DNA from 3 places in the Lysobacter sp. N42 genome. Region 2 is predicted to be linked to each of the others. Evidence: predicted binding sites of a transcription regulator. Region 2 holds the regulator's gene; each other region holds the start of a gene.
What was found. The regulator HrcA, encoded in region 2, represses chaperone genes, less so after heat shock. The targets are predictions, from matches to a motif close to TTNGCACTCNNNNNNNNNGAGTGCNAA.

Region 1 (9,763 bases), on a different contig from region 2:
GATCAAGACATCCGTATCGCGAAGGCAACAGTGCGGCGCCGTATTACCGCACCCGGTCGGCATCCAGCTGCCGCCGACCACACCATTCCAATGACACGCGCGTACAAGGACAGTCATCGTGAGCAACGGCCACGGACGAAGCACGGAAGGATTCGGCATCAGCCGCCAACAGTCGGTCGACCTCATCGTCCGCACCTGCCTGGAGAACGGCGTTACAGACCCCCGCCAGATCGCCTACATCCTGGCGACGGCGCAGCATGAGACTCGCAACTTCACCGCACCGGAGGAGGACTTCGGGCGCTCCCAGGCCCGTAAGCTGGGCTATCGCGGAGGCGAGGAATACTTCGGGCGGGGTTATGTACATCTCACCCACAAGGACAACTACGCGCGGATGGATCGCCTGCTCGGGCTCGACGGTCGCCTGGTGCGCGACCCGGGCCTGGCCACAGACCCCGAGATTGCCGCGAGAATCATGGTGATCGGCATGCGCGACGGGCTATTCACTGGCAAGCGGCTGGACCGCTACATCAACGCGGACACCAACGACGTCTACAACGCGCGCCGCACGGTCAACGGCGTGACGCCTACCAAGCCATGGAGCGTCCAGGCAGCACAGGCTTGCGAGCGCTACGCCGAAGCCTGGGGGGAGAAGCTGCCTGCACTCATCGTCGCGGCGCGCCGCGACGGTGTGCCTCGTGCTCCTGCACCGGCCCCGCGGACCACCGCGCCGACACCGGCCGGTGCCGACGGTCAGCTGAAGCATGGCGAGAGGGGCCCTGAGGTCACACGGCTGCAAAGACGCCTCAATGCGCTGGGCTATCGCGACAGCGAGGGCCGGCGCCTGGATGAGGACGGCGACTACGGTCGCAACACGCGCGACGCGGTGATTGCGTTCCAGAAAGCTAATGGCCTGCAGGGTCTAGGCATGGTCGGGCCTCGCACGCGCGACTTGCTCGAGAGCGCGCAACCGATAGGTGAGCAGCGACAAGGGCAAACGCCACCCCCCTCCGGCACCGCGCGCGGTGACAGTCGCGCCATCTATGACGAGGCCTACCGGCACTTCCTGGCCGACGGCAACCGGTTTGAGTACGGTCGCGGTGACATGCGACGGAGCAACAGCGAGGGCAACCGGCGCACCGATTCGAGTCGGACCGAGCAGGACCTTGACGGGGACGGCCTCAGGGGCGTGGATTGCTCGTCCTTCGTGTGGCGTGGGCTCAGGAACGCGGGCTATGGCGTACCGGCCACCCCCTTCTCCACGCATGCGTTGTTCAATGGCGATGCGGTCACCCGCTATTCTCGGGAGCACTTCAACGTCATCTCCGCCGCCGAAGCCCGTCGCGACAACGGCAACCTGCAACCGGGCGACATCCTCCTCTTCAAGGAGAAGGGTTCCACGGGCCAGCATGTTGGCATCTTCAAAGGCTACGATGCCGGCGGGCGCATCCAGTTCATCGGCTCACAGGTGAGCACGGGCCCGGCGGTTGCAAGCGCGGGCCGGGGTTCGTACTGGAATGGAGGCGAGTTCGAGATCGTCGGCGCCCTGCGCGCCAAGCCTGAATTCCAGGTACGCGAACCATTACACGCAAATCAAGCACGCACGCAGGCGCCGCGCGCGATGTCAGAGCCCGCGAACGAGCGGCCCGCGACTGGATCCGCGCTTCGCGCGTCCTCTGCCGATGCCGATGGCCGCCTCGAGCCGGGGGAACGAGGCCCGGCGGTCGCCGAACTGCAGAAGCGCTTGGCCGATCTCGGCTATCGCGGTGCTGATGGCAAACCGCTGGACAACCATGGCAACTTCGACGGCAATACGAAGCACGCACTGCAGCAGTTCCAGCGCGAGCATGGGCTGCAGGGCTTGGGCGTGGCCGGCCTGAAGACTGGACTGGCACTCGCTCGGGCCGAGTCCGCGTTGATGAGCCACCCGTCGCATCCGCAGCACGCGCTGTACACGCAGGTCCTGGAGAAGGTCCATGCGGAGGAGCGTGCGCGCGGGCTGGCCTCGGGGCACCACAGCCAGCGCATCGCCGCGGCGCTCGCAGTGGAATGCCTGCGCGAGGGCATTACCCGCGTTGACCGCGTGGAGGTGAACGCCGACAACTCGCTGGTGCGCGCGGTGCAAGTAGGCGCGATGCGCGACGAGCCGGGCCTGAACCGCGCCACCGATGGCATCAGCGTGCCGCAGGCGGCCCGCCAGGCCTTGGCCGAAAGCACTGAGCAGATCCAACAGGTGGCGGTGAACCTGCAGGCGCAACAGCGCGACCAGCAGCAGCGCAGCCAGGCCTCGGTGCTCGCGCGCTGAAGGGTCAGGCAGGCTCGCGCCGTCGATGCGCCGTGCAGCGCACGGCCTCGTGCGAACCGCGCCACGGACCTTCGGCTGCGGCCGTACGCATGGAGCCCGACGTGCCGGGCGACGCGTGGCGCCTGGCCGCGTCCGCGTGCCGTGCCAGTGGTCAGGCCTTTCGACGACTCCGTGCTCTGCGTTGATCGCGTCCTCGCGCGACTCGGCGACAATGCCGCCATGACCACCCGACTCGACGCCCTCCGCCAGCACTCCACGATCGTCGCCGACACCGGCGACATCGAGGCCATCGCCCGTTTCCGTCCGCTCGACGCGACGACCAATCCCTCGCTGTTGCTGAAGGCGGCGTCGCTGCCGGCCTATGCGCCGCTGGTCGAGGAGGCCTTGGCCATGGCGCAGGGCGCGCAGATGTCCTCGCGTGTCGCCGACGCCGCGGATCGGCTCGCGGTGGCCATCGGCGGGAAGATCCTCGAGCTGATCCCCGGCCGCGTGTCGACCGAGGTCGACGCGCGGCTGAGCTTCGATACGGAGGCGACGGTGGCTAGGGCCCACCGCCTGGTGGAGCTGTACGAGCGCGCGGGCATCGGCCGCGAGCGCCTGCTGATCAAGATCGCATCGACCTGGGAAGGCATCCGCGCCGCCGAGCGCCTCGAGCGCGAAGGCATCCACTGCAACCTCACGCTGCTGTTCTCGTTCGCGCAGGCGGTGGCCTGCGCCGAGGCGGGCGTGTTCCTCATCTCGCCCTTCGTGGGCCGCATCCTCGACTGGCACCTGGCCAGCGGCGCACCGAAACCGGCGACGCCGCAGGACGACCCCGGCGTGCAGTCGGTCACGCGCATCTGGCAGTGGTACAAGCGCCACGGCTACGGCACCGTGGTGATGGGCGCGAGCTTCCGCAATACCGGGCAGGTGCTGGCGCTGGCCGGCTGCGACCGGCTGACGATCTCGCCCGAGCTGCTCGCCGAGCTCGAGCAGGACGAGGGCGAGGTGCGGCCCACGCTGGTCGACGACGGCCGACGCGATCCGGCGCCCGCACATGTCGATGAGCCGGCCTTCCGCTGGCAGCACAACGAGGACGCCATGGCGACGGAGAAGCTGGCCGACGGCATCCGCAAGTTCGCGCAGGACCAGCTCAGGCTCGAATCGCTGCTGGCCGCACGCCTGGGCTGAGCCGACGCGCCATGGACGGTCATCGCATCGTCGCCCTCGTCGTGGCGACGCTGCTGCTCGTCCTGCCGGGCGCGCCACGCGCCGAACCCCGGCTGGGGCCGTCACGGCTGCAGGCGATGCTCGACGACTCCGGCCCCACGGCCCGGGCGACGCGACGCGTCATCTTCGACATGCACTTCGCCGGGCTGTGCTGGACGCCCGAGGCAATGCCCTTCGATCGCCTGTGCAACCACATCCCGCGGGAGCAGCGCGACGACCCGTCGCCGTGGCCTGACGTGTTCGTCGCGCTGACGGGCATGGACATCGTCGCGGTGATCGTTTCCGACGCGGCCTGGGTGCCGCGCACGTGGCGCTGCTGGACACGTCCGGACGTCGCGGGCCCGCGGATGTGCACCGCGCCCGGCGTTGAGCGCGACGCGCAACGACTGGGCCTGGCGCTGGAGCCGGCTCCTGCGGTCGGCAGGCTGATCAGGCCCCGAGTTCGACGATCGAAGCGGTCGGGCCGCTCGCACCGAGGTGCAGGATGGCGACGCTCACCGGCAGCGAAAAGCGCCGTGGGCCGGCGCTTCCGGGATTGACGTGCAGCACGCCGTCCTCGCGCCGTTCGATGCGCGGGCGATGGGAGTGGCCGGCGACGATCACCTGCACGGGGCCCGGCGGCGGATGCGCGGCGAGGGTCTTGATGTCGTGCAGCAGGTGGATTGTGAGGGCGCCGAACTCGAGCTGGCGCGCCTCGGGCAGGCGCTGCGCCCAGGGCGCGGTGTCGTTGTTGCCGCGCACGGCGTCGACCGGTGCGATCGCCGCGAGCGCGTCGAGGATGCGGGGGTCGCCGATGTCGCCGGCGTGCAGGATGCGGTCGCTGCCGCGCAGGGCCGCCAGCGCCTCGTCGCGCAGCAGCCCATGCGTGTCGGCGATGAGCCCGATGCGCGCCGTGCGCGGCTCAGCCGCGACCAAGCAGGCGCGAGAGCAGCCCGCGACGCCGCGGCGGCTCCGCGGGCCCCTCGCCCCCGATGCGCGCCAGCGAGGCATCCAGCTCGCCGATGAGCTCGTCCAGCACCTCGCCGCGCGGGCGCTCGGGGTGGCGCAGCACGGCTTCCATGCCCATTTCCATGAAGCCGGCCTGCGTCTGCGGCGGCAGCGCGAGCCCGCGGGCGGCGTACCACTGCTCAAGCCGCAGGGCGACCTCGCGGGCGAGATCGGCGTCGGGCGATGCGGGCAGGGGCTGCTCGGGGAGATGGGGCGGGTTCACGTCGACTCCGGCGGTGGCATGCCGCTACCGTAGCGCCCCGGGCGTGGCAGGGCATGTGAGCGACGGCCCGTGGCGTCGCGCCAGCGGTGCGGCGGCGCGGGCGGGGCGGCCGCGATGCGACGCGTGGCGCATGCACACGCGTTCCTGCCCGGTGGATGGACGAGTCGACTCCACGCGCCTGCCGGCGACACGGAGTCGCACGCCTGCAGATCACGGAAAAAGCGAACGGCCCGGTTTCCCGGGCCGCCCACCGTGAGACATGTCGAGAACGCTCAGGCCGCGAACAGCGCGCGCATCTTCTTGAGCGCGTTCGCCTCGATCTGGCGGATGCGCTCGGCGGAGACGCCGTACTCGTCGGCCAGCTCCTGCAGCGTGACCTTCGATTCGCTGTCGAGCCAGCGGCGCTTGATGATGTCGCGCGAGCGCGCATCGAGTTCGGCCAGCCCCTCGCGCAGCACCTCGAGCTGGCTGCTCTCCTCGTCCTCGCGCTCGTAGAGCTGCGACGGGTCCTCGCCCTGCGCGGCCAGGTAGGCCACCGGGCTCGGCGGGCCGTCCTCGTCGCCGTCGTCGGGCATGTCGAAGCCGATGTCGCGCCCCGAGAGCCGCGATTCCATCTCCAGCACCTCGCGCTCGGAGACGTTGAGATCGGCGGCGACCGCACGCACCTCCTCGGCGTTCATCCAGCCCAGGCGCTTCTTGCTCTTGCGCAGGTTGAAGAACAGCTTGCGCTGCGCCTTGGTGGTGGCGACCTTCACGATGCGCCAGTTCTTCAGGATGAACTCGTGCATCTCGGCACGGATCCAGTGCACCGCGAAGGAGACCAGGCGCACGCCCTGGTCGGGGTCGAAACGCTTGACCGCCTTCATCAGGCCGATGTTGCCTTCCTGGATCAGGTCGCCCATGCCCAGGCCGTAGCCGTTGTAGCCACGCGCGACGTGTACGACGAAGCGCAGGTGCGAGTGCACCAGCTCGCGGGCGGCGTCGAGGTCGTCGTGGTCGCGGTAGCGGCGCGCCAGGCGCTGTTCCTCGTCCGCACTCAGCACCGGGATGCGGTTGACCGCGCTGATGTAGGCCTCCAGCGAGCCGAGCGGGCTCAGCCCCGTGGCCACGGGAACCGGCAGGTTGTGGGTGACGAGAGCGGTGGCGGCTGTCTGGGTCATGGGGTCTAGGTTAGCAGTCGGGTCATTGGACTGCTAAAGGGTCCGGAAGTTCCCGAGCGTTGCGTTAATGGAACGACGAGGGGCGCAGCATGCCGATCGGCCTGTCGACCGCGCGTTAAGCCGGCCTTGAAGGCCTGAACCCCAACCATGCGGGCGCCCGCCGCCGCTTTCCAGCCCAACCGATGGCATGGCGGCGGCCGGACGGGCCTACACTCCGGGCGGCATGACGCGAAAATCCCGAGCCACCTCCTTCGACATCGCCTTCCGCGCCGGCGTCTCCCAGGCGACCGTCTCGCGCGTGCTGCGCGGCAGCCCGCTGGTGAACGAGGAGACCCGCAAGCGGGTGGAGGCGGTAGCCCGCGAGCTCAACTACAAGGTCGACCGCCGCGCCTCGTCGCTGCGCACGCAGAAGTCGGGCACGCTGGCCCTGCTGCTGTTCGAGGACCCGACCCCCGACGACTCGCACATCAATCCCTTCTTCCTGTCGATGCTGGGCTCGATCACCCGCGCCTGCGCGCGGCACGGGCAGGACCTGCTGGTGTCCTTCCAGCAGCTGTCGGACGACTGGCATTCCGACTACGAGGACGCCATGAAGGCCGACGGGCTGATCCTGCTGGGCTATGGCGACTACGAGGAGTACCGGCACAAGCTGGATGCGCTGGTCGAGCGCGGCACGCATTTCGTGCGCTGGGGCAACGTGGCGCCGGACCAGCCGGGCGTGTCGATCGGCTGCGACAACGTGCACGGCGGCCGCTTGGCCGGCGAGCACCTGCTGGCCTGCGGGCGGCGCCGCATCGCCTTCCTCGGGCATGCCTCCAGCCACTACCCGGAATTCCTCGACCGTTTCGAGGGCTGCAGCCAGGCGCTCGCCGCGGCCGGCCTGGCACCGCTGGACCGGCGCCTTCAGGTCGACGCCGAAACCAGCGAGGAAGCCGGCCACGCCGCCGCCCTCGCCCTGCTGGCGCGCGGGCAGCCGTTCGATGCGGTGTTCGCGGCCAGCGACCTGATCGCGATCGGCGCCATGCGCGCGCTGGCCGAGGCGGGCATCCGCGTGCCGGAACAGGTCTCCATGGTCGGCTTCGACGACATCCCCATGGCGCGCTTCGCGGTGCCGCCGCTGACCACGGTGGTGCAGGACACCACGCGCGCCGGCCAGCTGCTCGTGTCGACGCTGATGCAGCTGGTGCGCGAGGAGCCGGCCGAGAGCGCCATGCTGCCCGCCTCGCTGGTGGTGCGGCGCAGCTCCTTCATCTGCGGCTGAGGGCGCGTCCTGCGCATTCTGCGACGCCGCTCTCGCCGGCCTGGGGGCTTTCCCCCATGCGCCGCGGCCGGGCCGGCGCCAGCATCCGGGCATGCCGCCCGACGCCGCTTCCATCGCCCCGCGCCCGACCCGCGAGAACGCGGGCGGGGAGATCCGTCCGGTCGTGCTGTATGAGGACGCGGCGGGACGCCTGATCGTGGTCGATGCGAAGCGCCGGGCGGCGCTGGCGCAGGACGCCGGACCCCTGCTGCGCATCGGCCGCGCCCGCGTCGTGCTGCGCCACCTCACCGGGCCGGTGGCCGCGCGTCTGGCGCAGGACGGGCATGCGACCGTCGAGGGCCCGGACGCGCTCAACGTGCTGCTGGTCTTCGCCAGCAGGCTGGGCTAGGGCCTGTCAACGCTGTCGGCATGGGCCGCGCCCGCCCTGCCGGCGTTGCAGGCAAGGAAGAGCGAGCAAGCGTGCGTCCGCACGCGACCGGGCGATGACGCCGCCTGCGGCGGCGGCCGCGCTCAGCGACGCGCCAGGCGTGCCATCGCGTCGGCCAGCGCCTCGCGCAGCGCGGGCTCGGTGATCGCCCCGTCGAGCACGTACACCTCCACGCCGTGCGCGGGCACCGTGGCTTCCAGCACGCCGTCCACCTCGACGGCGCCGCCGCGCAGGCGTGCCCGCCAGGTGCCCCGCTGGAGCAGGCGGTCGATCCGGAACGTGGCGGGTGCGTCGCCCTTGTTGAGCAGCACCAGCGCGGTCTGGGCGACCTCGCGCGTGGACAGCGCGCGCACGAACGCCGCACGGTCGCCCTGGAACTCCAGGTTCACCTGCAGGCCGCGCTGCAGCGCGGGCGTGGCCCGGCGCACGCGGGCGATGCGGCGCAGCGCGTTGTGGATGCGGTGCGACTTCGCCGCCTCGATGCGCGCGTGGCCGAAGTAGTTGCGGTTGCCCGCATGCTCGGCGGTGCCGCGCTCGAAGCCGGTTTCCGAGCCGTAGTAGATGACCGGGATGCCGCGCGCGGTGAACAGGAAGTTGTGCGCGTCGATGAAACCCTCGTCCCGGGCGTCCAGCCGCGCCATGTCGTGGTTGTCGTAGAACGTCATCAGCTCGTACGGGTTCGCATACGGGCCGTCGGTGAGGTAGAGGCGCTCGGCGACCTTCTCGTAGCCACCGCCCTTCCGGCCGAACACCTCCTGCAGGCGCTCCTTGAGCGGGAAGTCGAGCACGCTGATGCCGCCGTTGCGCGGCAGCGTGTGCTGCGCGATGGTGGCCGCGTCGTGGTCGAAGGCCTCGGCGAACATGAAGAAGCCCGGGCGCTTTTCGCGGATGCGCTCGGCGAACTTCTGCCAGAACGCATGCGGCATCCAGGGGATGGTGTCGATGCGGAAGGCATCGGCGCCCTGGTCGATCCACTGCGAATAGGCGCCGACGAAGTACTCCAGTACCTCGGGGTTGTTCTCGTTGATGTCCGACAGCTGCGCCAGCCCCGGCCGGGTGTTGTACCAGCGGTGCAGCGGGTTGTTCGCAGGATCGAGTTTCGACGGATGCAGGTTCTGGTGGTCGGCGACCAGCGCACCGAAGCGGTCGTAGATCTCGCCGAACTTGGGCTGGTCGACCGGCATCGTGTAGGCGGGCGAGCCGTGGTTGGCCACGATGTCGAGCACGGTCTTGAGACCGTGCGTCTTCAGGCCGGCGGCCAGGCCGCGGAAGTCGAGGTCGCGGCTGGGCAGGTGCTCGTCCAGCTTCCAGAAGTTCACGCCCCAGTAGCCGTGGTAGCCCGTCTTGCCGCGGTCGGTGTGCATGCCGCCCCAGCGCACGGGCTCGCCGCCGGTGAAGGCTTCGTCGGGGTTGTCGACGATGGGCGTGATCCACACCGCGGAAAAGCCCATGTCGGCGATGTAGGCGGCGTTGTCCAGCAGGCCCTTGAAGTCGCCGCCGAGGTAGCCGATGTTGTCCGTGCGCCCCTTCGGCGCGCCGGGCGTGGGGCGGTCGAACGTGCGGTGCCTGCCGCCCTGTTCGCGATGGTCGTTGGACGGGTCGCCATTGACGAAGCGGTCGGTCAGCACGAAGTACACCGCGTCGCTGGCGAAGGGCTCGGCGGTGCCGACCAGGTCGCGCGCCTTGACCTGCGCGGACGCCGCGCCGGCGGCGGCCAGCAGCACGAGCGCCAGGGGGGCGATCCGGCGCGCGATGCTCATGCCGAAGCCTCCATCGCCCGGCCGTGCAGGCGCGGCTCGCGCACGCGCAGCACGCACAGGCCGGCCACGATCATGCTGATCCCGCCGATCACCAGCGCATAGAGCGGCTGCGTGTCGAAGAACAGCTTCAGCAGCACCCCGAGCAGGCTGGCCGCGACCAGCTGCGGGATCACGATGAAGAAGTTGAAGATGCCCATGTACACGCCCATCTTCTGCGCCGGCACGCTGTCGGAAAGCAGCGCATAGGGCAGGGAGAGGATCGAGGCCCAGGCAAAGCCCACACCCACCATCGACAGCAGCAGCCACTGCGGATCGCGGATCACCGCGAACGAGAGCAGGCCCAGCCCGCCGAGCGTGGCATTGACCAGGTGGCTCACCCGCAGCCCCCAGCGCCTGACCATCCGCGGGATCAGGATGGCCGCGAGCGCGGCGAA
Region 2 (9,763 bases):
GAAGTACTCGCCCTCCCAGCGCACGAGCTGGTTGCCCTGGAAGTGCAGCGTGAGGTTCTTGATCTCGGTGCGCCCCGTGCGGCCGGTGCGCTGCGTCGCGGTGTAGTCCCAGCGATCCTGGTGGTAGGGATCGGCGATGGACGGCGTGCCCAGCAGCAGAACAACCTGCTGCCTGTCCATGCCCGCCTGGAGCTGGTCGACCGCCGACTTCTCGAGCAGGTTGCCCTGGTAGATCGGCTGGCGATAGACGACGCCGCAGGCCGAAGTCAGCAGGGCGGCGGCGAGGACGGGAAGCAGCTTGCGCATGGGCTCTGGACGCTCCGCACGGCGAAGGCCGTGGACGGCCGGATGATACACTGCGGCCCGCGTCGCGATGCCGCCGCGCGGCCCTGCGTCAGGCGCGGTTGAGGCATGCGGTGGCCTGCCCCCGGAGACCCGATGGAATCGCAAGACCTGCGCAATGCCGGCCTCAAGGTGACCCACCCGCGGCTGCGCATCCTGGCCGTGCTGGAGAGCGCGCAGTCGCGCCACATGACGGCCGAGGACATCTACCGCCAGCTGCTGGAGCAGGGCGAGGACATCGGCCTGGCCACCGTCTACCGCGTCCTCACGCAGTTCGAAGCCGCCGGGCTGGTGCTCAAGCACCATTTCGAGTCGGGGCAGGCCGTCTACGAGCTCGACCGCGGCGAGCACCACGACCACATGGTCGATGTCGACACCGGCAAGGTGATCGAGTTCGAAAGCGCGGAGATCGAGGCCCTGCAGCAGAGGATCGCGGCCGAGCACGGTTACGAGATCGAGGCGCACTCGCTCGTCCTGTACGTGCGCAGGAAGCGGCGCTGAGGCTCCCGTCAGGCGGGGCGAGAGCGCTCGTTCAGCCACGGATGAACACGGATGGACACGGATTGGAGGCGCGGTCGCGCCGCGCCGTCGTCGATGGGCGCCCTATCCGTGTCCATCCGTGTCGATCCGTGGCTAAAGCCAGCTCTTACACCACGTCCTGCAACAACCGCTTGGCCGCCGCGCGTGCTTCGCGGGTGAGTTCCACGCCCCCGAGCATGCGGGCCAGTTCCTCCTCGCGCTCGGCCCGTGACAGCGCGCGGACCTCGCTCTGGGTCACGCCGTCGCTCTTGGACTTCATCACGCGGTAGTGCGCATGTCCCTGCGCCGCCACCTGCGGCAGGTGGGTGACGCAGAGCACCTGGCGGTGCATGCCCAGTGCGCGCAGCTTCTGGCCGACGATGTGGGCCACCGCGCCGCCGATGCCGGTGTCGACCTCGTCGAAGATCATCGTCGGCACGGCGTCCAGGCCGAGGGAGGCGACTTCGATCGCGAGCGAGATGCGCGCCAGCTCGCCGCCGGACGCGACCTTGCGCAGCGGGCGGGCCGGCTGGCCCGGGTTGGCGCTGACCATGAACTCGACCCGCTCGCCGCCCAGCGGGTCGGGGCGGTCGCCCGGGGTGGCCTCGATGGCGATGTCGAACAGGCCGCCCCCCATGCCCAGCTCGCCCATCAGCGCCGTGGTCTGCAGGGACAGCGACTCCGCGGCGCGGCGCCGCGCGTCGCCCAGGCGGTCGGCGGCGATGCGCCAGGCTTCGCGCGCGCTCGCGATCTCGCCGTCGAGGCGGGCCAGGCGCTCGCCCGCGCCGCGAAGCTCGTCGAGCTCGCCACGGATGGCGTCGCGACGCGCCGCCAGCTGCTCGGGTGGCAGGCGGTGCTTGCGCGCGAGTTCGTGCACGCGCCCGAGGCGGCGCTCGAGGCGGTCGAACGTGTCCGGGTCGATGTCGAGATCGCTGCGGATGCGGTCCAGCGCCGCCAGGGCCTCGTCCACCTGGATGGTGGCGAGATCCAGCATGCCTTCCACCTCCACCAGCCGCGGCTCGTGTTCGCTGGCGCGCGACAGCTCGCCGCGCACCTGGCCCAGCACGCGGGAAATCGACGGGCCGTCCTCGCCGCCCAGACGGGCGAACGCGCTGTCGCAGGCGGTGATGAGCGCCGTGGCATGGCCGAAGCGCCGGTGATCGGCCTGCAGCTTCTCCAGGCTCTCCGGCTCGAGATCCTCGCGTTCGAGTTCGTCGAGCTGGTGCTGGAGCCAGTCGACGCGGTCGGAGACGTCGCCCTGCGCGGAGAGGCGGTCGCGCTCGCCCAGCAGTGCGGCCCAGGCCTCGGCGGCCTGGCCCACGGCGAGGCGTTCGGCTTCCGTGCGACCGAAGGCGTCCAGCAGGGCGAGCTGGCTGCCGCGCGAAAGCAGCGCCTGGTGCTCGTGCTGGCCGTGGATCTCGACCAGTCGGCCGGCAAGCTCCACCAGTTGCGCGATGGTCGCCGGGCGCCCGTTGATCCATGCCTTCGAGCCGCCATCGGCACGGATCACGCGGCGGATGCGGCAGGTGCCGGCCTCGTCCTCGTCGTCCAGTTCCGCCTCGCGCAGCCAGTCGCGCGCGGCGGGCGCGTCGGCCAGGTCGAAGTCGGCGGCCAGCTCGGCGCGCTCGGCGCCGTGGCGGACCACGCCGCTGTCGGCGCGCAGGCCCGAGAGCAGGCCTAACGCATCCACGAGCAGCGACTTGCCGGCGCCGGTTTCGCCCGAGATCACGGTCAGGCCGCGGCCGAATTCGAGGTCGGCAGCGGTGACGACCGCGAACTGCTTCAGCGAGAGATGGGTCAGCATGGCGTGAATTGTGCCCGCCCGGGCGTCGCACTCATAGCGACGAGGCGGCTTGCACGGGCCCGGCGGGCAGCTTATATGCCCTGCATGAGCCGTCGCCCCGCCGACCCCAGCCAGGACCCCCGCGCGCGCCACCTGCTGCGCACGCTGATCGCGCGTTACATCCGCAGCGGGGAACCCATGGGTTCGCAGACGCTCGCGCGGCATGCCGGGCTGGACGTGAGCCCGGCGACGATCCGCAACATCCTGGCCGATCTCGAGGACGCCGGGCTGCTAAGCGCGCCGCATACCTCGGCGGGGCGCGTGCCCACGGCGCAGGGCTACCGGCTGTTCGTGGACTCGCTGCTGCAGGTCCGGCCGCTGCCCGAGGGCGAGCGGGCCCGGCTGCGGGGCGAACTCCCTTCCGGCTCGGGCACGCAGGCGCTGCTGGGCAGCGCATCCGAACTTCTGAGCGCGATGACGCATTTCGTGGGCGTGGTCAGCGTGCCCCGCCGCGAGCAGTTCGCGTTCCGGCGCATCGACTTCGTGCCGATCGACGAACAGCGCGTGCTGGCCATCCTGGTGTTCGCCGACGGCGACGTGCAGAACCGCATCCTGCAGGTGCGCCGGCCCTTCGATGCCAACGAGCTGGAGCGCGCGGCGAACTACCTCAACCAGCACTTCGCCGGCCGCACGCTGGCCGAGATCCGCGGCGTGCTCCTGCACGAGATGCGCAGCGCCCAGGACGAACTGAACCGGCTGATGGGCCGCTCCATCGAACTCGCCGAGCAGGCGCTGGCGCCCGCCGACGACGACATGCTGGTGGCGGGGCAGACGCGCCTGATGACCGTGCAGGAACTGGCGGACATCGAGCGCCTGCGCGACCTGTTCGACGCGTTCTCGCGCAAGCGGGAGATCCTCCAGCTGCTCGAGCGCACGGCCCGCGCACCCGGCGTGCGCATTTTCATTGGCGAGGAGACGGGGCTGGCCCCGCTGGACGGCATCTCGCTGGTGACGGCGCCGTATGCGGCGGGTGGGCAGGTGCTCGGCGTGCTGGGGGTCATCGGGCCTACGCGCATGGATTACGACCGCGTGATTCCCGTGGTGCAGGCCGCGGCCGACATCCTGGGCGACGCCCTGCAGGCCGACCGCGGCGGCTTAGGCTTGAATCCCCCGCACGTGGCCCCATAGCTGGCCCCGGCGCGCCGGACGGCGCGAAGGAGAAGGCCTGCGATGACCAATGAACAGACCGCAGCCCCTGCCGCCGAGGCGGCGCAGGCGGGCGGGGAGATCCGGAACGACTGCTGCACGCCGCTGCAGGAGCAGCTCGATGCCGCCAATGCCGAGCTGGCCCGGCTTCGCGAGGACATGCTGCGCGAGCGCGCCGACCTCGAGAACCAGCGCCGCCGTGTCGCACGCGACATCGAGAATGCGCGCAAGTTCGCCAACGAGCGCCTGCTGGGCGACCTGCTGCCCGTGATCGACAGCCTGGAGGCGGGCCTGGCGCAGGCCGGCGGGGACGCGGCTCCGCTGCGCGAGGGCATGGAGCTCACCCTGCGCCAGCTGCTGAAGGTGGCGGCCGACAACGGCCTGTGCCCCATCGATCCCGCCGGCCAGCCCTTCAACCCCGAGCACCACCAGGCCATGAGCATGGTGCCGCCGGGCGAGGGCCAGGCGGAGAACCACGTCGTGCAGGTCTACCAGAAGGGCTGGCTGCTGAACGAGCGGCTGCTGCGCCCCGCGCTGGTGGTCGTCGCGCAGGGCGGTTGAAGCCGGCGCGCTTGAACCGGCGCGAGCGGTCCATAGATACGGCATATCGGCGCACGGCGCCCCACGCATCCAAGGCATAGCAGGAGCACACCCATGGGCAAGATCATCGGCATCGACCTCGGCACGACCAACTCGTGCGTCGCGGTCATGGAAGGCAGCAAGGTCCGCGTCATCGAGAACGCGGAGGGCGACCGCACCACGCCGTCCATCGTGGCCTACACGAAGGACGGCGAAGTGCTGGTGGGCGCGCCGGCCAAGCGCCAGGCGGTCACCAACCCCAAGAACACGTTCTATGCGGTCAAGCGCCTGATCGGCCGCAAGTTCACCGACGCCGAGGTCCAGAAGGACATCGGCCTGGTGCCGTACGCGATCACCCAGCACGACAACGGCGACGCCTGGGTGGCCACGGCCGACGGCAAGAAGATGGCGCCGCAGCAGATCTCGGCCGAGGTGCTGGCCAAGATGAAGAAGACGGCCGAGGCCTACCTGGGCGAGACCGTCACCGAGGCCGTGATCACGGTGCCGGCCTACTTCAACGACAGCCAGCGCCAGGCGACCAAGGACGCCGGCCGCATCGCGGGCCTGGACGTCAAGCGCATCATCAACGAGCCCACGGCGGCCGCGCTGGCATACGGCCTCGACAAGGCCGGCGGCGACCGCAAGATCGCCGTGTACGACCTCGGCGGCGGCACGTTCGACGTGTCCATCATCGAGATCGCGGAAGTCGACGGCGAGAAGCAGTTCGAGGTGCTGGCCACGAACGGTGACACGTTCCTGGGCGGCGAGGACTTCGACAAGCGCGTCATCGACTACCTGGTCGAGGAGTTCCAGAAGGACCAGGGCATCGACCTGCGCAAGGATCCGCTCGCCCTGCAGCGCCTGAAGGACGCCGCCGAGCGCGCGAAGATCGAGCTCTCGAGCGCGCAGCAGACCGAAGTGAACCTGCCGTACGTGACGGCGGATGCCTCCGGCCCGAAGCACCTCAACATCAAGCTGACGCGCGCCAAGCTCGAGGCGCTGGTCGACGACCTCGTCAAGAAGACCATCGAGCCCTGCCGCGTGGCCCTCAACGACGCCGGCCTGCGCGCCTCGGACATCACCGAGGTGATCCTCGTCGGTGGCCAGACGCGCATGCCGAAGGTGCAGCAGGCGGTGGCCGAGTTCTTCGGCAAGGAGCCGCGCAAGGACGTGAACCCGGACGAGGCGGTGGCCATCGGTGCCGCGGTGCAGGGCGGCGTGCTCAAGGGTGACGTCAAGGACGTGCTGCTGCTCGACGTGACCCCGCTGAGCCTGGGCATCGAGACCCTGGGCGGCGTGTTCACCAAGATCATCGAGAAGAACACCACGATCCCGACCAAGGCCTCGCAGACGTTCTCGACCGCCGACGACAACCAGTCGGCCGTCACCGTGCACGTGCTGCAGGGCGAGCGCGAGCAGGCCCGCTACAACAAGTCGCTGGCGCGCTTCGACCTGACCGGCATCGAGCCGGCGCCGCGCGGCATGCCGCAGATCGAGGTGTCCTTCGACATCGACGCCAACGGCATCGTGCACGTCACCGCCAAGGACAAGAAGACCGGCAAGGAGCAGAAGGTCGAGATCAAGGCCGGCTCGGGCCTGTCCGAGGACGAGATCAAGCGGATGGTCGAGGACGCCGAGGCCAACCGCGAGGAGGACAGGAAGTTCCACGAGCTGGTGCAGGCGCGCAACCACGCCGACGGGCTCATCCACATGACCCGCGGCGCGATCAAGGAGCACGGCGAGAAGGTGCCGGGCGATGCGATCGGTCGCGCCGAGGGCGCGATCGCCGAGCTCGAGACCGCGATGAAGGGCGACGACAAGGCGCAGATCGAGGCCAAGAGCCGTGCGCTGGAGGAGGCCGCGCAGTCGCTGCTCGCCGTGGCCTCGGCCGCGCAGCAGGGTGGGGCGGAGCAGGCGCCCGCCGGTGCGAATCCGGGTGGTGGGTCACGCAACGATGATGTCGTCGATGCGGAATTCACCGAAGTCAAGGACGACCAGCCGAAGTAAGCTGTACCGGACGGGAGCCGCGTGACGGCTCCCGTCTTCCTTGGGGACCCGCCGCGCGTGAATCCACCGCCGGCATGAATCTGCAGCACGACGAAGACGCCGATGAGCAAGCGCGATTACTACGAGGTCCTGGGCGTCGCCCGCGATGCCGGCGAGGACGACCTCAAGAAGGCGTATCGCCGCTGCGCCATGAAGTACCACCCGGATCGCAACCCGGGTGACAAGGCCGCCGAAGAAGCCTTCAAGGAATGCAAGGAGGCCTACGAGACACTGTCGGACCCCTCCCGGCGCCGCATGTACGACGCGCACGGCCATGCCGCCTTCGAGCACGGCATGGGCGGCGGCGGTGCGGGCTACGCCGACATGGGCGACATCTTCGGCGACATCTTCGGCAACATCTTCGGCGGTGCCGGCGGTGGACGCGGCCCGCGCCGCGGCGCCGACATCGGCTACGTCATGGAGCTGTCGCTGGAGGAAGCGGTCGGCGGCGTCGAGAAGCAGATCGAGGTGCCCACGCTGGACGAATGCGAGGCCTGCGATGGCAGCGGCTCGTCCGACGGCAGGCTCGATACCTGCAATACCTGCCACGGGCGCGGCCAGGTCCGCTTCCAGCGCGGCATCTTCTCGATGCAGCAGGCCTGCCCGCATTGCGGCGGGCGCGGCAAGACCATCGCCAACCCCTGCGACGAGTGCCATGGGCATGGTCGCGTCGAACGCACCAAGACCCTGCAGGTGAAGATTCCCGCGGGCGTCGACAACGGCGACCGCATCCGCCTGGCGGGCGAGGGCGAGGCCGGCCCGGCCGGATCGCCTCCGGGCGACCTCTACGTCGACATCCGCGTGCGCGAGCACGAGATCTTCCAGCGCGACGGCGACGACCTCCACTGCGAGGTGCCGATCCGCATCTCGCAGGCCGCGCTGGGCGACACCATCCGCGTGCCGACGCTGGAGGGCGAGGTCGAGTTGCGCATCCCGGTGGAGACGCAGACAGGCAAGATGTTCCGCCTCCGCGGCAAGGGCGTGCGCTCGGTGCGCAGCCGGCAGCCGGGCGACCTCTACTGCCGCGTCGTCGTGGAGACCCCGGTGAACCTGACCGCCGAGCAGCGGGAGCTGCTGGAGAGGTTCGAGGCCACGTTCGGCGGCGAGGGCGCGCGCCGCCACTCCCCGCGGTCGTCCACGTTCCTGGACGGCGTGAAGGGCTTCTGGGAGCGGATGACGGGCTGAGCCGCCCGGGAGCAGGCCGGGAGCGGTCGCCGGCGCTGGCTGCGGACTGGCGGCCCCGTGGCAGCTGATGCGGGCCGCCGGCTCTGGCATCCTCGGCATATCCGATGCCAAGGAGGCGCACGTGGACGGTCCCGCTGACCTGCAGCCCTGCCTTGATGCCCTGCCGCTGGCCGCGCTGCTGCTCGGTCCGTCCGGAGTCGTAGCGGCCAACGCCCTGGCTCATGAAATGCTCGGGCGCGAGGCCGCCGGGATAGGCGCGCGCGTCATCGCCGCAGTGGATCGCCATGGCCCGGGCGCCGCGCGCGGCGTGCTCGATGCCGGCGAGGGGCGCATCCTGGAGTTCGCGCTCGGCCCGTCGTGTGGCGGCCACCGCGTCGCCCTGCTGCGGGCTGCCGACGCCGACGTGCGCCTGCGGCACCGGCTCGAGCGTCGCCTCGAGTTCGAACGGCTGCTCACGCGCAGCTCGGCCGCGCTCATGCGCAGCGGGGACGCGCGGCTGGACGGCGAGATCGAGACCGTGCTCGGCAACGTCGGCGGCTTCTTCGACGTCGATCGGGCCTACGTCTTCCTGATCGACGAAGCTGCCGGCACGCAGAGCAATACGCACGAATGGACGGCCCCGGGCGTTTCGCGCGAGGTGCAGAACCTCCAGGGCGTGCCGCTCGACACGTTTCCCTGGCTGTTGGAGCGCCTTCGCGGCGACGCGGTATTCAGCTATGACCGCCTCGAGGATCTGCCGCCGGCGGCACAGGCCGAGCGCCGCGAGTTCGAGCGCGAGGGGATCCGGTCGATCCTGATCGTGCCGTTGTGGTCGGGCGCACGGCTTCGCGGATTCATCGGCTTCGACGCCGTGCGCCGCCACGTGGCGTGGAACGAGTCCTACGTGGTCGGCCTTCGGCTGCTTGCGCAGATGGTGGCGGGTGCGCTCGATGCGCGGGCGCTGGCGCGCCAGCTCCGTCGACAGGCCATGCACGACGCGCTCACCGGTCTGCCCAACCGCGCCTACCTCAGGCAGCGTTTCCTGCCGGGCTCGGCCTGCCACGCCGGAACGCTCGTGGGGGTCGTCGACGTGGACGACTTCAAGCGCGTGAACGACCACCATGGCCACGCCGCGGGCGACGCCGTGCTGCGTGAAATCGGAAAGCGCCTGACCGACGTGCTGGGCCCGGAGGCCACCGTCGCCAGGCTCGGCGGAGGCGAGTTCGTGGTCGTCGAGCCGAGCCCGAGCGAGCCGGCGACGCGGCTGGCCGCGCGGCTGGTGGGCATCGCCGCCCGTCCGTTCGAGGTTGCAGGCTCGCTGCAGGCGATCGGCATCAGCCTGGGCATGGTCGAGGCACGCGGCCCGGCCTGCCTGGACGCGCTGCTCGAGCGCGCCGATGCCGCGATGTACCGCGCGAAGGCGACGGGCAAGAACCGCTGGGTACTTGCGGGGACGGACCTCGTGACGGAGCCCGAGTTCGACACGCTCCCGGATTGATCGCGGCCGCGCCGGTCGCATAGCCTGTCGCGATGACATCCTGCAACCGTCTCCTCGTCCACGGCGCCAGCGGCCGCATGGGCTCCGCGCTGCTGCGCCTCGCGCCCGACCTCGGGCTGGAACCCGTCGCGGCGGTCGCACGACGGCCGCTCCCCGACGGCCGCCAGGCATTGCCGCCCGCGCGCATGGACGAGGCCCCGGCCTTCGACGTCGCCATCGATTTCAGCCTGCCCGAGGCCTTCGACGCGGTGCTGGCGCTCTGCGTCGCCCGCGGCGTGCCGCTGGTGTCGGGAACCACGGGGCTTTCCGAGGCCCAGCGCGCCGCGGTCCGCTCGGCCGCCGGCCGCATTCCGGTCGTCTGGGAGGCCAACTTCAGCCTCGGCGTTGCGGTGCTGGCCGACCTCGTGGAGCGTGCCGCGCAGCTGCTGGACGGCTGGGACTGCGACATCGTCGAGGCGCACCACGTGCACAAGAAGGACGCCCCTTCGGGCACGGCGCTGGCTTTGGGCGAGCGGGCCCGGGCCGGTGGCGCCGAGCCGCGCTACGCCTCGCTGCGCGCGGGGGACATCGTCGGCGAACACACGGTGCAGTTCGCCACCGCCGGCGAGCGCGTCGAGCTGGTGCAC
Region 3 (9,763 bases), on a different contig from region 2:
CCTCTCGGCACGACAGTGCTCGCAGACCACGCGCAGGAAGCCGTGCTCGAGCACGCCGCAGCGCAGGTAGGTCTCGAACTCCTCGCGCACATACTCGGGCAGCGGGCGGCCCTCCGCTTACTGTCACTGGCGCCCGGCGAGGCACTGGCGGGCATCGACCTCACCGCCGGTGCCGCCCAGCCGCCCGCCGGCGCGCCCGCCGTCTGATCCCTCAAGGCGCCGGCAGGCGCAGCTCGACCATGGGTTCGCCGCCGCGGCGGCGTTCCACTTCGCCGATGGCGATGCCGCGCGCCGAGAGGACGCTGCGCAGCGCCTGTTCCCACGCATCCGCGCGGGCGTCGTCGACGCCGGCGAGGACGACGTCCACGCGCGTCGCCCGCCAGCGCTGCAGCGCCCAGGCCTGGGCCTCCAGCGCCGCCTGCTGCGCGGGATCGGGGCCGATGGCGTCGTCGGTCGCGGGGCCGAGTGCGATCGACGGCAGGCCCTGCAGGGCCGGCACCACCCGCAGCGGGTCGTCGCCTTCCTGGCGCGCGGCCTCGATCTCGCGCTCGATCCGCTGCGCCCGGGCCAGCGGCACCCGCGCGTCGGCCGCCAGCCACAGTTCCCACCCGGGTCCACTGGTCGCGCGCTGCAGGCGGCCGAGGTAGGGCAACAAGGCCGCGGTGACCCGCGCCTGCTGCGCCTGCGCTGCCTGCTGCTTCTGCGCGCGCACGCTTTCCGCATCCTGCAGCGCGCTCACGCTGCGCCGCAGTTCGGCCAGCGTGCCCTGCTGCTGGGCGAAACTCGCATCGTCGGCGGTCAGCACTTCCTGCATGCGCACCGTGACCGGCCGCCCGAGCTTCTCGGCGAGCGCCTGCTGCAGCTGCGCATCCATGGCGGCGACATGCTTGGGCATCAGCACCACCGCTTCCACCGCGACGCCCTCGCCGCTGGAATCCACCCGCAGCCCGGTGATGCGCCCGGAGAATTCCTGCGCCTTCGCGTCCAGGGTGGACCGCACGATCAGCTCGGTCTGCGACTGCAGGGCGATGCGCTTCAGCGCCAGGCCCAGCGGGACCGACAGCAACAGGAAGCTGGCGATGATCAGGCCCGCCTGCCACGCGGTTTGCTTGGGGCTGTCCGAGCCGCCGAAGCCGTACAGCCTGGCGACGATGGTGACCGACAACGCGATCGCCACCAGGTTGGTCATGAACAGGAAGGCGGCACCGCCGGCGACGTTCCAGTTCGCCACCGCGATGCCGTAGCCGACCACCGCCAGCGGCGGCATCAAGGCAGTGGCAATGGCCACGCCGACGATCGTCTCGCCCTTGCGGGTCACCGTGGCATAGGCGCCGGCCAGGCCGGAAAACACCGCCACCAGCAGGTCGAAGAAGGTCGGCTCGGTGCGCGCCAGGATTTCACTGGTGGCGGCCTTGAGCGGCGACATCCACACGATCAGGACCGAGATGGCCAGCGCCAGGCCGACGCCGGCCAGCAGGGTCGTCAACGCCTCGCGGATGCTGCGCAGGTCGAAGGTGGCCAGGCCCATGCCCAGGCCGATGATCGGGCCCATCAGCGGCGAGATGAGCATCGCGCCGATGATCACGGCGGCGGAATTCTGCAGCAGGCCGAGGGTGGCGATGCCGCAGGACATCACGATCATGAAGGCGTAGCGCGGCGCGAGTTCGCCGCCTTCGTGGACATGGTCCAGCACCGCGACGCGGTCGCAGGTGGCGACAAGTTGGTTCTGGCGCCATTGCCGGGCCCAGCGCAGCCATGCGGCCGGGCTGCCGAGGTCGAGGTTGGTTTTCATCCGCGGAGCATAGCCGGCCGCCTGTCCGCGGTCAGCGGGTGGCTCAGGCGGCGCGCGACATCCCGGCCAGCGCGTGGCGCCATCTGGTCATGGATCGCGCCTACGAGGGCAATGAAACCCGGCAGCTCGCGCTGGATCTGGGCCTGGATCCGGTCGTGCCCCCGCATCCGCTGCGGGCCCAGCCATGGGCGTACAACACCGAGATCTACACGCGCCGCAACGAAATCGAGCGCCTGTTCCGCCGTCTGAAAGGGTTCCGCCGCATCTTCAGCCGCTTCGACAAGCTCGACGTCATGTTCGCGGCCTTCATCCACTTCGCACTGATCGTCGAATCGTTGCGATAGTGTTAACAGGCCCTAGCGCGTACAGCAGCGTGCGCTCGGGCAGGTGGCGCGCGTAACGCGCAGCGGCGTGGGCGGCCGGCAGTGGCGCGCACACCTCGGCCTGCCGCCGGGGTGCGGTCAGGCGCGGCACGCAGCGCTCCGTTGCAGGGACGGCTGCTCAGGGTTGCGCCCGCGAGCACGCGTTCATATCGGCGTTTTCTGATCTTCGCGTCAGACATTGCCGCGGGGCGGGTAGGAAGTCTCCCGCCTCGGACGCCAGAACGTACAAAGCCCGGCACGAGGCCGGGCTTTGTGGTCTTGCTTGATGGATCGCGGGGCTTAGAAATCCATGCCGCCCATGCCGCCCATGCCCGCCGGGGCACCGGCCGCCTCTTCCTTCTTCGGCAGCTCGCCGACCATCGCCTCGGTCGTGATCATCAGGCCGGCGATCGACGCGGCGTTCTGCAGCGCGGTACGCGTGACCTTGGTCGGGTCGAGGATGCCGGCCTCGAGCATGTCGACGTACTCGCCGGTGGCGGCGTTGTAGCCGAACGCGCCCTGGCCTTCCATGACGCGGTTGAGGATGACCGACGGCTCCTCGCCGGCATTGGTCACGATCTCGCGCAGCGGGGCCTCCATCGCACGCAGGGCGATGGCGATGCCGTGGTTCTGGTCCTCGTTCGCACCCTTGAGGTCGCGGATCGCGGCCTTGGCGCGCAGCAGGGCGACGCCGCCGCCCGGCACGATGCCTTCCTCGACCGCAGCGCGGGTCGCGTGCAGCGCATCTTCCACGCGCGCCTTCTTCTCCTTCATCTCGACTTCCGTCGCGGCGCCGACCTTGATCACCGCCACGCCGCCGGCGAGCTTGGCGACGCGCTCCTGCAGCTTCTCGCGGTCGTAGTCGGAGCTGGTCTCCTCGATCTGCGCCTTGATCTGCTTGATGCGACCCTCGATGGCGGCGGTGTCGCCGGCGCCGTCGATGATCGTGGTGTTCTCCTTCGAGACCTGCACCTTCTTGGCGCGGCCGAGGTCCTTGATCGTGGCCTTCTCGAGCTGCAGGCCGACTTCCTCGGAGATCACGGTGCCGCCCGTGAGGATGGCCATGTCTTCCAGCATCGCCTTGCGACGGTCACCGAAGCCCGGCGCCTTGACCGCGCAGACCTTGACGATGCCGCGCAGCGTGTTGACGACGAGCGTCGCGAGCGCCTCGCCCTCGACTTCCTCGGCGATGATCAGCAGCGGCTTGCCGGCCTTGGCCACGCCCTCGAGCACGGGCAGCAGGTCGCGCACGTTCGAGATCTTCTTGTCGTGGAGCAGGATGAACGGGTCGTCCAGTTCGGCCTGCATGGACTGCTGGTTGTTGATGAAGTACGGCGAGAGGTAGCCGCGGTCGAACTGCATGCCCTCGACCACGTCGAGCTCGTTCTCCAGGCCCGAGCCGTCCTCGACGGTGATCACGCCTTCCTTGCCGACCTTGTCCATCGCCTGCGCGATGAGGTCGCCGATGTTGGTGTCGGAGTTGGCCGAGATCGCGCCGACCTGGGCGATTTCCTTGCTCGTGGACGACGGCTTGGAGATCTTCTTCAGCTCCTCGACGGCGGCGGTGACCGCCTTGTCGATGCCGCGCTTGAGGTCCATCGGGTTCATGCCGGCGGCGACCGCCTTCATGCCCTCGCGGATCAGCGCCTGCGCGAGCACGGTGGCGGTGGTGGTGCCGTCACCGGCGTTGTCGGAAGTCTTGGACGCGACTTCCTTGACCATCTGCGCGCCCATGTTCTCGAACTTGTCGGCGAGCTCGATCTCCTTGGCGACGGACACGCCGTCCTTGGTGATCGTCGGGGCGCCGAAGCTCTTCTCGAGCACGACGTTGCGGCCCTTCGGGCCGAGCGTGGCCTTGACGGCGTTAGCGAGCACGTTCACGCCGCGCAGCATCTTGGTGCGCGCGTCTTCGCCGAAGCGGATTTCCTTGGCAGCCATTGTTGAAACCTCGGGATTAGGGATTCGGGATTAGGGATTCGTCAGATCAAAGGCGGGGTTCGTGCGGGCGGGACGAGAGCGCATGGCTTCCACGAATCCCGAATCCCGAATCACGAATCCCGCGCGGTTCTCGCTTAAGCGAGGACCGCGAAGATGTCGTCTTCCTTCACCACCAGGTACTCGGTGCCGTCCAGCTTCACTTCCGTGCCGCTGTACTTGCCGAAGAGCACCTTGTCGCCGACCTTGACCTTGGGGGCGCGCACGGAACCGTTGTCGAGGTGCTTGCCCTCGCCGACCGCGATGACCTCGCCCTTGATCGGCTTCTCGGTCGCGGAGTCCGGGATCACGATGCCACCGGCCGAGACCTTTTCTTCTTCCATGCGCTTGATGACCACGCGGTCGTAGAGCGGCTTGATGTTCATGCACGAGCCTCCGAGCAGGGTTGTAAGTGGTTGAAATTGAAGCGAAAGACGGGAACTTTTAGCAGTCGCTTGGTCCGAGTGCCAAACCCGGGGCGCGACGGGCCCGCATCGCGGACGGGGCGGGATATGGGATGCCCGCACGGGCTTTCAAGGGGCGTTCAACAAAAAATTTCGCCGGACCGGACACGAAAAAAAGGGCGTGCCCCGAAGAAGCACGCCCCCTGGTTGCGGAGATGGCTATCCGAGCTCGCGCCGTCCAGCGCGCCTCTCCTGGAACCTGACCCCATGTCCGATCGACTTCCTGTCGACGTGGGGCGATTGTGGGCACTGAACGTCACCCTGCCTAGACACCGGGCAGGCCCCTGCCGGTGACTGACGGTAGCGTATCGGCCATTCCGTCACGAAATCCCGGAATGACTACGTATTCAATGGCGGCGGCGCTACCGGTTTCGGACAAGGTGACGTAGTTATCGGTAACGTGGATACTTCCCGTAACCCCGAGCCTCAACCTGACACGATGCGTCACTTTCCGACATGACTGCACAGCAGCGTATCCGCCTGGCCCGCCGTCATGCCGGGCTCTCGCAGTCCGCCCTGGCCGCCGCGGTGGGCGTACAGCGCAGCGCCGTCAGCCACTGGGAGGCGATCGAGGGCAAGTCCCCGAGCATGGCCAACCTGCGCCGCGTCGCCACCTTCACCGGCGTGCAGTTCGAGTGGCTGGCGACCGGCCGCGGGCGCATGGCGCTCTCGCCCGAGGACGCCCTCGACACCGTGGCCGCCGCCGACGCCACCCTGGTGGACGACGCCTTCGAGATGCGCCTGCTCACCGCCTTCCGGACGCTGCCGGCCCGCAGCCGCGCACCGCTGGTCGAACTGATGGAGCAGATGGCCGAACTCCGGCTCGGGCGCTCGCGCGGTCGGCGGGCACTGGGCTGAGTCGTCCGTTAGGCGTCAAACGGGGAAAGGCATCGATACCGGCCACCGCCCGTCGGCCCGACCTGGAAACGTCATCAAGCGGCGCTAGCATCCCGCGGTCCCCACGGCCGGAACTGCCGATGCACCCGCGTACCCGTCGTCCCCTCGTCCTCGCCGCACTGCTTGCCCTCCCGGCGGTCGCGCCGGCCGCGGTCTTCATCAACGAGATCCACTACGACGACGACACCTCCACCGGGGATGTCGGCGAGCGCATCGAGATCGTCGCCACGGCGGGCGAAAGCCTCAGCGGCTACCGGGTGTACCTGTACAACGGCTCGACGCCGTCGGCCGCCGTGGCCTACGACAACGACCCCGTGCCCACCGGCTCGCTGGTGACCTGCGGCGCGCAGGTGCGCATCGCGGTAGTCAGTTACCCGAGCAACGGCATCCAGAACGGCCCCTCCGACGGCATCGCGCTGGTCAATGCCAGCGGCCAGCTGGTGCAGTTCGTCAGCTACGAGGGCGCGATCACCGGTTCCGGCGGCCCGGCGTCGGGGCGCACCAGCCAGAACCTGCCGGTGGCCGAGTCGGGCACCACCCCCGCCGGCACCTCGCTGCAGCTCGGCGGCACCGGCACGGGGTACGCGAACTTCACCTGGAACGCGTCGGCGACGCAAACCTTCGGCACCTGCAACCGGGGGCAGACCTTCGGCGCACCGAACACGCCGCCGCAGGTGACCTCCACCACCCCGGCGAACGGCGCGACCAACGTGCCGGGCGCCAGCGACCTCGCCGTGAGCTTCAGCGAGGCCGTGACCGCCAGCGCCGGCGCGTTCGCGCTGCAGTGCAGCCAGTCCGGCGCGGTCGCCCTCTCGCATGCGTCCAGCGGCACCAGCTTCGCGCTGACCAAGACCACCGTGCTGCGCGGCGGCGAGACCTGCACGCTGACGGTCAACGCCGCCGGCATCACCGACGCGGGCGGTGCGCGGCCGGTGTCGAACACGACGGCGAGCTTCACCGTCGCCAGCGCCACCAGCGGCTACTGGTCGAAGGTCAACACCTCCAGCGCCAGCCAGCTGCGCTGCTCGCTGCACGCCACGATCCGCAACCACACCGTGTATCCCTACAGCGCCAGCACCACGGACACGTGGGACGTCCTGGAGATCGCCGACGAGGATCCGGCCTCCGGCACGCGCATCCTCGACGTCTACCGCAACCGCAGCTACCTCAAGGGCAGCGAGCGCGCGGGCACCGGCACGGGCCTGACCTACAACCGCGAGCACACCTGGCCCAACTCGCTGGGCTTCGGCTCGGCCACGGGCGATCTGGGCTACCCGAACGCGCCCTATACCGACCTGCACATGCTGTACCTGTCCGACACCACCTACAACGCCGACCGCGGCAACAAGCCCTATGCCGACTGCACGCTGTCGGGCGGTTGCGGCGAGCGCGCCACCGAGGCCAATGCCGGCGCGGGCGGCGGCAGCGGCCTGTACCCGGGCAACTCGAACTGGGTGAAGGGACCGGACGGCAACGCCGGCTCCTTCCAGGTATGGGGACGCCGCCGCGGCGACATCGCACGCGCCGTGCTGTACATGGCGATCCGCTACGAGGGCGGCAAGGACGCCCGCGGCCAGAGCGAGCCGGATCTGGAGATGACCGACGACCGCTCGAAGATCGTCATCACCTCCGCCTCGCCGGCCTACATGGGCCTGCTGTCGACGCTGCTCGCCTGGCACCAGGCCGACCCGCCGGACGCGCTGGAACGCGATCGCCACGAGGTCGTGGCGCAGTTCCAGGGCAACCGCAACCCCTTCGTCGACCACCCGGAATGGGCGACCGCGGCGCTGTTCACCTCGGCCAGGCCGGCAACCTGCCAGCTCAACTGATGCCGCCAGGCCGGGAAGGCGCCTCGCTCCCGCGCAGGCGCCTTTCCACGGACCTGCGGGCGAAATCCCGGGAGCACCGGCGGGCGACGGCGAGCCCATGCATCCCCGCGTTCGCGGGGATGACGCAGCCCACCGGGGACGGTGTCGCCCTTGCAACCACCACGCAGCAGGCCATCGCGGCAGCTGCGCGAGCCCATGGACGCTGCGCTACGCGCAGGTCCTGGCGGGGCGGCAAAGGGCGAGGGCAACGCCCACCGATCCGCGCCCTCCCGAGTGACGGTGACGGACGGGCCCCGTGACGCCCGCCGGCGCCGGCGCCGCCACCACGAAAGCTGCCGGCGTGGGCGCCCCGGTAGAATCGGCCGATGTCCGCGCTCATCGTCCATTGCACCTGCCCCGACGCGGGCGTCGCTTCGCACATCGCCATCGCGCTGGTCGAGGCGCGGCTGGCCGCCTGCGTGCAGCAGCTTCCGGGCGTGCGCTCGACCTATGCCTGGGAAGGCCGCGTCGAGCACGCGCAGGAAGTGCTGCTGCTCATCAAGACCGCCGACGATCGCCTGGACGAGGTGATCGACGCCGTACGCGCCCTGCATCCGTATGAACTGCCGGAGCTGATCGCGGTCGAAGCCCGCGGCGGGCTGCCCGCCTACCTCGACTGGATCCATGCCCAGAGCCGTGCCGATGCCTGACTTCCCGCGTTTCCTGCGCCGCGCGCGTGCCGCGCTCGCCACCCTCGCGCTCGCCTTCACCGCCCTGCCCGCCGCGGCCGCGGGCGTGGATGACCTGCTGCCGGTCGACGAGGCCTTCGCGCTGAGCACGCGCGCCACCGCCGAAGGCATCGAGCTGCGCTGGGCCATCGCCGATGGCTATTACCTCTACCGGCACCGCACCTCGGCGCAGGCCGACGCCGGCTTCGATGCGGGCGCCCTGCGCCTGCCCAAGGGCAAGGCGCATACGGACGAGTTCTTCGGCCCGGTGGAAACCTACCGCGGCGAACTGGTGGCGATGCTGCCCGGCACGCCGCGCGCGGCGCGCACGGTGCTCACCGTGAAGTACCAGGGCTGCGCGGACGTGGGCATCTGCTACCCGCCGCAGACCCGCAAGCTGACGGTGGCACTGCCCTCGGCGGCGCCGGCATCGCCCGACCCCTTCGCACGCGCCGCCGCGGGTGTCGGCGGTGGCGGGATCTTCGACGCCGCGCCCGGCGGCCAGGCCTTGCCGCTGCCGCCGGAACGCGCCTTCGGCTTCGAGGCCATCGCCCGCGACGGCAACACCATCCTGCTGCGCTTCACCCCGGCCAAGGGCTACTACCTCTATCGCGACCGCACTTCCGTGCGCCTGGACGCCGGCGCCCGCGCCCGCGGCTTCGCGCTGGGCGCGCCACGCTGGCCGCCGGCGCGCGCATATCGCGACGAGCACTTCGGCAACGTGCGCGTGTACTTCGACCCGGTCGACGTGCCGCTGCCGGTGATCCGCCGCGAAGCCGGCCCGGCCACGCTGCGCCTGACCGCCACGCTGCAGGGCTGCCAGACCGGCGGCATCTGCTATCCCCCCATGACCCGCACCGTCGAGGTCGCCCTGCCCGCCGGCACCGTGTCCGTGCAGGCGCCGGTCGAGACCCGCGCGGTGCCTGACGCGCCGCCGGCCGCACTGCCCGTGCCCGCCACCACGCCGGACGGCGACGCACCCGCGGGCGCGACGGCGGCGCCGTCGCCGGCCACGTCGGCCACGTTGGCCACGTTGGCCACGTCGGCACAGGGCGTCACGGCATCGGACCTGCCGGCCACCGCGCCGTCGCGGGTCCCCGGCGCAGCCGGCATCGGCTCGGCGCTGCTGCTGGCCCTGCTGGGCGGCCTGGTGCTCAACCTCATGCCCTGCGTGCTGCCCGTACTCTCGCTGAAGGCGCTGTCGCTGGCCGAGAGCGGCACGCCCGGCGCGGCGCGTCGCCATGCCCTGGGTTACACCGCCGGCGTGCTGGTGAGCTTCCTCGCCCTAGGCGCGGCCGCGCTGGGGCTGCGGGAAACCGGGCTCGCGCTGGGCTGGGGCTTCCAGCTCCAGCAGCCGCTGGTGGTCACGGCGCTGGCGCTGGTGATGTTCGCGCTGGGCCTGAACCTCTCGGGCCTATGGCAGCTGGGCGGGCGCTGGATCGGCATGGGGCACTCGCTGACCCAGCGCGACGGCCTGGCGGGCGACTTCTTCACCGGGGTGCTGGCCGTGGTCGGGGCCACGCCCTGCACCGCGCCCTTCATGGGCGCGGCCCTGGCCTGGGCCTTCCTCGCGCCCGCCCCCCTGGCGCTGGCGGTGTTCGCGATGCTCGGCCTGGGCCTGGCCCTGCCCTTCGTGCTCATCGGCCTCGTGCCGGCACTGGCGCAGCGCCTGCCCCGGCCGGGCGCCTGGATGGAGACGCTCAAGCAGGCGCTGGCCTTCCCGCTGTATCTCACCGCC

Region 1: a site for HrcA is predicted at 5,892-5,918, ahead of rpoH (RNA polymerase sigma factor RpoH). Genes of this name have one in related genera too.
Region 3: a site for HrcA is predicted at 4,573-4,599, ahead of groES (co-chaperone GroES). Genes of this name have one in related genera too.

What each region holds. Positions count from the first base shown of each region.
Region 1 covers NZ_SKFB01000058.1:4,253-14,015, forward strand. Annotated here, with positions in the region: gene EYQ95_RS24465 (FG-GAP repeat protein) at 1-1, shown strand, start outside; gene EYQ95_RS24470 (peptidoglycan-binding protein) at 119-2,302, shown strand; gene tal (transaldolase) at 2,522-3,472, shown strand; gene EYQ95_RS24480 (hypothetical protein) at 3,484-4,050, shown strand; gene EYQ95_RS24485 (metallophosphoesterase family protein) at 3,941-4,426, opposite strand; gene EYQ95_RS24490 (hypothetical protein) at 4,413-4,721, opposite strand; gene rpoH (RNA polymerase sigma factor RpoH) at 4,994-5,881, opposite strand; gene EYQ95_RS24500 (LacI family DNA-binding transcriptional regulator) at 6,105-7,142, shown strand; gene EYQ95_RS24505 (hypothetical protein) at 7,234-7,530, shown strand; gene EYQ95_RS24510 (alpha-amylase family glycosyl hydrolase) at 7,653-9,329, opposite strand; partial or broken gene EYQ95_RS24515 (MFS transporter) at 9,326-9,763, opposite strand, start outside.
Region 2 covers NZ_SKFB01000008.1:54,114-63,876, reverse strand. Annotated here, with positions in the region: gene EYQ95_RS14060 (outer membrane protein assembly factor BamE) at 1-306, opposite strand, end outside; gene fur (ferric iron uptake transcriptional regulator) at 439-843, shown strand; gene recN (DNA repair protein RecN) at 989-2,665, opposite strand; gene hrcA (heat-inducible transcriptional repressor HrcA) at 2,750-3,832, shown strand; gene grpE (nucleotide exchange factor GrpE) at 3,875-4,411, shown strand; gene dnaK (molecular chaperone DnaK) at 4,505-6,436, shown strand; gene dnaJ (molecular chaperone DnaJ) at 6,539-7,660, shown strand; gene EYQ95_RS14025 (sensor domain-containing diguanylate cyclase) at 7,782-9,137, shown strand; gene dapB (4-hydroxy-tetrahydrodipicolinate reductase) at 9,170-9,763, shown strand, end outside.
Region 3 covers NZ_SKFB01000023.1:44,368-54,130, reverse strand. Annotated here, with positions in the region: partial or broken gene EYQ95_RS19605 (transposase zinc-binding domain-containing protein) at 1-114, opposite strand, end outside; gene EYQ95_RS19600 (DUF389 domain-containing protein) at 212-1,792, opposite strand; gene EYQ95_RS19595 (transposase) at 1,756-2,136, shown strand; gene groL (chaperonin GroEL) at 2,455-4,092, opposite strand; gene groES (co-chaperone GroES) at 4,227-4,514, opposite strand; gene EYQ95_RS19580 (helix-turn-helix transcriptional regulator) at 5,049-5,450, shown strand; gene EYQ95_RS19575 (endonuclease) at 5,570-7,318, shown strand; gene cutA (divalent-cation tolerance protein CutA) at 7,684-8,007, shown strand; gene EYQ95_RS19565 (protein-disulfide reductase DsbD) at 8,000-9,763, shown strand, end outside.